One region of the Rothia sp. HMSC065D02 genome, then DNA from elsewhere that is predicted to be linked to it. Evidence: predicted binding sites of a transcription regulator. Region 1 holds the regulator's gene; the other holds the start of a gene.
What was found. Region 1 encodes HrcA, which represses chaperone genes, less so after heat shock. Its sites were predicted from a motif close to TTNGCACTCGNNNNNNNCGAGTGCNAA; they were not measured.
Positions count from the first base shown of each region.

Region 2: the regulator HrcA is predicted to act here: its motif matches at 2,084-2,110, upstream of groL (chaperonin GroEL).

Region 1 is NZ_KV820092.1:493,586-497,533, forward strand. Features, by position in the region: gene HMPREF3016_RS09585 (DUF4870 domain-containing protein) at 79-486, opposite strand; gene HMPREF3016_RS09590 (DUF3097 family protein) at 713-1,564, opposite strand; gene hrcA (heat-inducible transcriptional repressor HrcA) at 1,795-2,895, shown strand; gene dnaJ (molecular chaperone DnaJ) at 2,993-3,948, shown strand, end outside.
Region 2 is NZ_KV820089.1:445,703-449,650, forward strand. Features, by position in the region: gene HMPREF3016_RS06060 (hypothetical protein) at 1-207, shown strand, start outside; gene groL (chaperonin GroEL) at 383-2,005, opposite strand; gene HMPREF3016_RS06070 (LytR C-terminal domain-containing protein) at 2,376-2,927, opposite strand; gene HMPREF3016_RS06075 (DUF3263 domain-containing protein) at 3,069-3,461, opposite strand; gene HMPREF3016_RS06080 (uracil-DNA glycosylase) at 3,563-3,948, shown strand, end outside.

The DNA.
Region 1 (3,948 bases):
CGTAAAAATAAAGGGCCACATATTCCATATCGAAATAGTGACCCTGGATGCCTTGCCTTATACGATGTATAAGTCTGTTTATACGCGGCGCTCGGCTGCCTGTTGTTGCTGTTGCCCTTCCATTTCTTCTCGGTGCTGCTTCTTCTTTTCTTTGAAGTCTTCAGCAGGCTTGAGGAAAAGGTCAAGGATACGCAGGTTGAGCTTGTACCTATGAGGTTCTCCTTGAGCGGCGTAGATGCCCGCAATTACGGAACTGATCGCCATATAAAGCCACAGAATAGCAGTAAAGAACATCATGAGGCTTGCCATGCCGGGCACGAAGCTCAAAATGAGAAGAACAAGAATCATGATTGAAGGCAGAAGCGTAAAGTTCATGGCTTCACGTGACTCTTGCTCAGTGAAGGGGGCGCGGTCACGATACAAATAGTAGATAGCAGCGGCAGGCAAAAACCCGATGATGCCGCTAAAGTGAGCAAAAGTCGCCATGCTCCGGTCCTGCGACACAGGCAAAGGTGTAATGTTTCGTTTATGCCCCTCCGGGCGAGTATCTTGAACCACAGAAATCCTGATTATTACTCGTCTATTTTGCTCTGCCGTACACATGCCTCAGTTGGTGCACCTGTACAACCTAAAATCCTTATTTATTGTAACGTGTTTTACCGAACGCCTTGCCAGAGGCGCGGCATAGACAACCTGAGCTACTCACATTACCTTATTCAGTCAGAAAATCAATGAGCGACTCAACAGGTCCTAGCAGCGTAGGATCAAGATCAGAATAAGAGTCAACTCGGGAAAGAATACGTTTCCAGGCGTTTGCCACGTCTTCCTGGTTTTGATGTGGCTGTCCCAACCGACGTAGAATTCCTTTCTTCCAGTCCTCACCTCGAGGCACCTGCGGCCATGCCGGAATTCCGAGAACCTGCGGCTTGACGGCCTGCCAAATATCAATGAAAGGGTGCCCCACAATCTTAATATTTCCAGCAGCGCCGGGAACAGCTAAAGCCTCCGCCACAACACGTTCTTCCTTGGTGCCTTTCAGAAGATGATCCACAAGAATTCCAAGTCGTCGCTCTGGACCGGGGGAGAACTCTTCAACGGCAGTTGCTAAATCATCAACACCATGAAGGGGCTCGACCACAATACCTTCAACCCGCAGATCATGGCCCCACACTTTCTCGACGAGTTCCGCATCATGAAGCCCCTCAACCCAGATTCTGGATGCGCGCGCCACCCGTGCTGGAGCGTTTTCAACTGCTACCGAACCAGAACGAGAAATTTTGCGCCCTGAGGTCTTTCGTGGTGTTGGGGCAACAATCTCAACCGGTTCGCCCTCAAGAAAGTACCCGATTCCTAAAGGAAAATTTTTGACCCGTCCGTGAGCGTCTTCAAGCCCGAAAAATATTTCTCCACCGATACGTTCGGCACGCACTACTTCGCCAACCCACCCGTTAAGATCCTCAAGGACCATCCCGCGTTTTAGCTCGACCCGACGAGGAGAAGCAGGCCTGTTATTTATTGAGGCACGTGATAGATCTTGTGCACCCCAAGCGTATCGTTCACTCATATCTTGCATCCTTCGTACAACGGCACCACGGATATTGCCTGGTTTCCGCAGGTTAGCTTCTGGCAGAACCCATCCAATTCTAAAGTATTGATAACTCGCTTCTGGCGAAAGACTAGTACCGTTAGGGGTTACCCGGCTATGATAAAAGTAGTTTTTAGCACTCTCTCAACAAGAGTGCCAGATTATGCTTTTCCAGATTGTTAACCACCGATAGGGTCGCAAGGAGTACCATGTCACACGAACGCCGCATGCGCATACTGCAGGCAATCGTTGAAGACTACGTGCGCACAGGCGAACCCATAGGTTCAAAGACGCTGGCACAGCGCCACCATCTTCAAGTATCCAGTGCCACGATACGCAATGATATGGCAGCTTTAGAAGAACAGGGACTTTTGAGCGCACCGCACGCCAGCGCTGGGCGTATTCCTACAGAACAGGGATACAGGTTCTTCGTCGATGCTCTAACCGCGCCGCGTGCTCTCTCTGCAACCCAAGTTTCGGCGTTACGGCAAATTCTTGAAAGCGCACACAGCGTAGAAGACATGATTGAAGCCGCCACCCGAACACTTGCGCATCTCACGCATCAGGTAGCACTTATCCAGTACCCAACACGTAACGCTGGAACTCTCTTGCATCTTGAGTTCGTACCCCTAGATTCACGCACGCTTTTAGCATTGCTTATCAGTGATCTTGGCACAATCCACCGGGTTACCGTGATATTGCCGGAGACTACAGCCTTATCGCATGATGAAACTGTGTCAGCTCTTGCAGCGATTAAAGAAAACCTGCTTAAAATGCTTCAGGGTTTACCCTTCGAAAACATAAGTGCATTGCTGCCAGAAGCGCATCATCCAGCGTTGCGAGGTCGTTCTCCGGAGCTTACCGAAGCTATCGTGGATCATCTGCGAGCACAACCTTATTTTGAACGAGATATTCGCTTCGCGATCTCTGGCACCTCAAACCTAGCACGAAGTCACGACGACTTCTCGGCGAGCATAGCTCCCATTTTGGATGCGCTCGAAGAACAAGTTACGCTGCTTCGCGTGCTGTCTCACGCATCGGTTCAAGAAGCCGGGTACAGTGTAAGGATCGGTCACGAGAATACGGAGCAAGCGCTTCAAGGAGCTTCTATTGTCACTGGTGAATACGATTCACCCGTTGTAGTTTCATACGGCAAACAACATTTACCAGATAATGAAGGCGCCTTGGGGAAGCATACGGCAAAACTTGGCGTGGTGGGTCCAGTCCGCATGGATTACCGTGGTAACATTGCGGCGGTGAACGCGGTAGCTCGCTATCTAGGTCATGTCTTAGGCACACGAGCATCATGACATCGTGCGAGTAATTCCTCAGAACCCCGTAAACTTACCGATTTTATATTGACACCATATCCGGAGCACTCCGGTACGAAAAGGATAGAAGAAACACGTGAGCGATCACTACTCAACTCTTGGAGTCTCGAAGGATGCAAGCCCCGAAGAGATCAAAAAAGCGTACCGTAAAAAGGCGCGTCAACTGCACCCCGACGTTAACCCATCCGAAGAGGCAGCTGAGGAATTCAAACGTGTAACCCTCGCCTACGAAGTACTCTCAGATAACGAGAAACGTCGTAATTACGACGCTACCGGCGATGAACAGGGTCGTGCAGGATTCCCTGGAGGCGCAGGAGGGTTCGGCGGCTTTGGCTCAGGAAGTTTCGGGTTCCAAGACCTCTTCGATATGTTTACCGGAGGCGGTGGACAAAGCGGTCCCGCATCCCGCGTACGCCAGGGACAAGACGCACTTATCAACGTCTCGATATCCCTTAAAGACGCAGTTTTTGGCGTCGAAAAGACTGTAGAGCTTAACACGGCCGTCACTTGTAAATCCTGTGAAGGTAAAGGAACCGCTCCCGGAACCCACCCCGAAACCTGTGAGACCTGTCATGGCCAGGGATTCATGCAGCGCCGTGTTCAATCCATCCTAGGAACCGTCATGCAGCAGGTAGAGTGCCCCAGCTGTCAGGGATATGGCACCGTCATCAAACACCGCTGCCCAGAATGCCACGGACAGGGCCGTGTGGGCGAAAAACTCCCGCTGACCTTCACCGTTCCCGCCGGTGTTAATGACGGAGCCCGCATACGTCTGCGAGGTAAAGGCGAAGCTGGACTCAATGGTGGTCCCAATGGCGATCTTTATATTGATCTCAACGTTAAGCGCGATAAATACTTTGTTCGCGATGGTGATAATCTCACCACAACGGTGAATATTCCTATGGTCGCAGCCGTTTTAGGAACCACCGTACCCTTAGAAACCTTCGATGGGGTTCAAGAGATCACCATCCCTGAAGGCGCACAAAGCGGCGACATCGTAACTTTGAACGGCTTAGGTGTTACCCGCCTTCA
Region 2 (3,948 bases), on a different contig from region 1:
TTCACCGACCCGATGCTCAGAAATGAATTTCGCGAGCCGATGCTCTTTGTGTTTTGGCCGGAACGGGCGGGGGTATCGGGGGCGTTGTTTTCGGAAGATTTGGAGGTGGTGTTAGACATCATAAATCCAGCATACCGCGCGGCTCGCCCATCCCGAACGAATCACGGCGCACGTTGCGAGCAATCGCGCATCTACGCGAGCAGATAGTATTTCGACGAGCAGATAGCAATCCGTTATCTTTTCGTCGAAATACTATCTGCTCTCGGCTCTGAAAAGGAAAAACACAAACAAAAAGCTCTCCGGGGCGAGTCCCGCACCCGGCATTGTGCCGGTCAGGAACCCACCCCGGAGAGCTTCAACATACTCCCTCAGTCGGGAAACGTTACATCATGCCGCCCATCGGGTCAGCAGCAGGCGCCGCAGCGGATGCGGGCTCAGGCTTGTTCGCCACCACAGCCTCGGTGGTCAGGAACAGACCGGCGATCGATGCTGCGTTCTGCAGAGCGGAACGGGTCACCTTCACGGGGTCGTTAATACCCGCAGCCATGAGATCTTCGTACTCGCCGGTTGCAGCGTTCAGACCGGTGCCCTCGGGCAGGGAACGAACCTTATCAACCACCACGCCGGGCTCAAGGCCAGCGTTCGTTGCGATCTGCTTCAGCGGCGCATCGATAGCCACGCGCACGATGTTCGCGCCGGTTGCCTCGTCACCCTTCAGGTCGAGCTTGTCGAAGACCTTCGCGCCCGCCTGAATCAGTGCCACGCCGCCGCCGGGGACGATACCCTCTTCAACGGCTGCCTTTGCGTTGCGCACAGCATCCTCAATGCGGTGCTTGCGTTCCTTCAGCTCAACCTCGGTTGCCGCGCCAGCCTTGAGCACAGCCACACCACCGGCGAGCTTTGCCAGGCGCTCCTGCAGCTTCTCGCGGTCGTAGTCGGAATCGGAGTTTGCGATCTCGGCGCGAATCTGTGCCACGCGACCCTCAAGTGCGGCGGCGTCGCCAGCGCCCTCAATAATAGTGGTCTCATCCTTGGTGACAACAACCTTGCGTGCCTTACCCAGCATCTCAAGGGTTGCGGTATCCAGGGACAGGCCGACCTCTTCGGTAATAACCTGGCCGCCGGTGAGGATCGCAATATCAGCCATCATAGCCTTGCGACGGTCACCAAAACCGGGTGCCTTCACGGCAACGGATTTGATGGAGCCGCGCATCTTGTTCAGCACGAGCAGCGCCAGAGCTTCGCCCTCAACATCCTCGGCGATAATCAGCAGCGGTTTGCCGGACTGCATGACCTTCTCAAGAACGGGAACCAGATCCTTCACGTTCGAGATCTTCTGGTTGACCACCAGGATGTAGGGGTCTTCCAGCACGGCTTCCTGACGCTCGGGGTCGGTCACGAAGTAGCCGGAGAGGAAGCCCTTATCGAAGCGCATACCCTCGGTGAGTTCCAGGTGCAGGCCGAAGGTGTTGGATTCCTCAACGGTAATCACGCCTTCCTTGCCGACCTTCTCCATTGCCTGAGCGATCAGCTTACCGATCTCTTTATCGCCCGCAGAGATGGATGCGGTTGCCGCGATCTCTTCCTCGGTCTCAACCTCTTTCGCGGAGTCGAGCAGGGTCTTGGTGACCTCCTCAACAGCCTTCTCAATACCGCGCTTGAGGCTCAGCGGGTCAGCACCGGCAGCCACGTTGCGCAGGCCCTCACGCACGAGCGCCTGAGCGAGCACAGTTGCGGTGGTGGTACCGTCACCTGCGATATCGTCGGTCTTCTTGGCTACCTCTTTGACGAGTTCGGCGCCAATCTTTTCATAGGGGTCTTCAAGCTCGATCTCTTTAGCGATGGAAACACCGTCGTTGGTGATCGTGGGTGCGCCCCACGACTTCTCAAGCACGACGTTGCGGCCACGGGGGCCAAGAGTTACCTTAACGGCATCGGCTAGAGTGTTCAGTCCGCGCTCTAGACCGCGGCGAGCTTCTTCATCAAAAGCAATAAGTTTTGCCATGTGGCGATATCCCTCCTGGACGTTTCGAATGGAGCGCTCAGGTTTTCCGGTCTGCCGAAGCAGATTTTGATACCGGTTTTAGCACCTGAAGGCGCCGAGTGCTAAAAACAATTTTGGCACTTGGTGCGCCCGAGGGCAAACATTTTGAGCACCGAATTTAGCTTAATCGCCCTCAGCGCATTCTTGAGACACACGGAAAGCCGCAATGGGGTGAACGGGTACGGCTTCAAGCGAATGCACAGAGCGGAAGAACCAGGTACGAGCGCCGGGCAATGTTATGTGCGAGCGCATAGGACTCACAGGACGTTCCCGAAACTAGCGGGGATGATAAACGGTACCGCACACCGCGGTATCAAGCCGGTTAATGCCGTTAGCTGTAGTCGGTGGCGAGCACCACCACAATATCGTTCTCGCCCAGAATCGAGGCGTCTGAGCTCTCCTGAACCGTCGTGATATTCAGGGTCTTCGCAATAGCTTCGGCCTGCGACTTCTTGGCCTCATCCTTGTAGTAGACCGTGCTGGATTCCGGCGGGGTGCCCGACCAGTTCGCGGTTTCGGTAATCGTGTAACCCTCAAGCGCGGCGCTTGCCTTGGCCGCAGACCCGCCGGGCGCGGATGCATTATAGACCGCCACGTTCGCATCCTTAGCCTGCTCGGATGCTGAGGCAGAGGGCGACGATGATTCCGAAGGCGAGGCGGGGGCACTGTAGCTCTTGGCGCGCGCGGCGGCCTCGGGCGAGCTGCTGCGCGGGTGGTTAATGTACATAGCGCCGCCGATCACGAGCGATAAAATACCGGCGACGACAACGGGAATAATGCCTTTGGGGCTCTTAGAAGGGTCGTCAATCACACCGCGGTATGTTCCACGTCGGGCGGTATTCTCGTCGATGTCGTCGAATTCATCGTGCGGGTATTGGCTCATGACTTCCCTAGTTTGAGTAATAGATGTACCGCTCTGCGCGGTGGAGCCCTGCCAAAGCTCTCTCTTACAGGGTACCGTATGGGGCTTTATCCGTCCTGTTCAGAACGGCGTGCGCTCATGCACACATCGGTGCGGCTGCCTCTAGCTGCGGTCGCGAACCTCGCGCAGGCGGTGCATCAGGATAGGTTCGGCGGCGATCACACGCTGGCTATCAATCATCGTGTTGAGCTTCTGGTAGTAGGCGATCGGGGTGAGCCCGAGCGCGGTAATCGCCTTCTCTTTGGTGCCCTGGTACTTCCAGTGCCGTTTTTCCAGGGCGATCATGGCACGCTCTAAATCGGTGAGGGCGGATTTTCGCGTGTTCTCAGTTTTTCCGCCGGTTTCGCGGGTCTCAGAAGTGCCGGGGACAGAAGACGCAGGCTGTGTTGTGGGGCTGGGTTCGGGGCTATCGGCGGGGACTGCCGCTGCGGGTTCGGCGGCATCGGAGCCGCCAGCAGGCGAAGGTTCGGGGGTTTCCGAAGAAGGTATCGGCATCTGGATTCCTGACGAACATAGGTGGTCTACATGAACACTTTAGAGTATGTTGGTTGAAGTCACCGTGTTATCAGAGTCAAATTTTCTCAGGGAGTATTTTCATGACGAACCCGCCGCTGACCGACATTATGAGCGAAGACTGGGCGCAGGCCCTCGCGCCCGTCGAAGATAAAATCCACGCCATGGGCGAGTTTTTACGCACCGAACACGCGGCGGGACACCGAACTTTTCCCACAGGTCAGAATATTTTCCGCGCATTCTCACGCCCCATGAACGAGGTCAAGGTGCTGATCGTGGGGCAAGACCCCTACCCCACCCCCGGGAACGCGATGGGGCTTTCGTTCTCGGTGCAGCGGGATATGCCCCTGCCGAAATCGCTCATCAATATTTACCGAGAATTGTCCGACGATTTGGGGATTGAGCCCGCGCAGCACGGCGATCTGAGCTCGTGGTCCGATGAGGGCATTATGCTTATGAACCGTGTGCT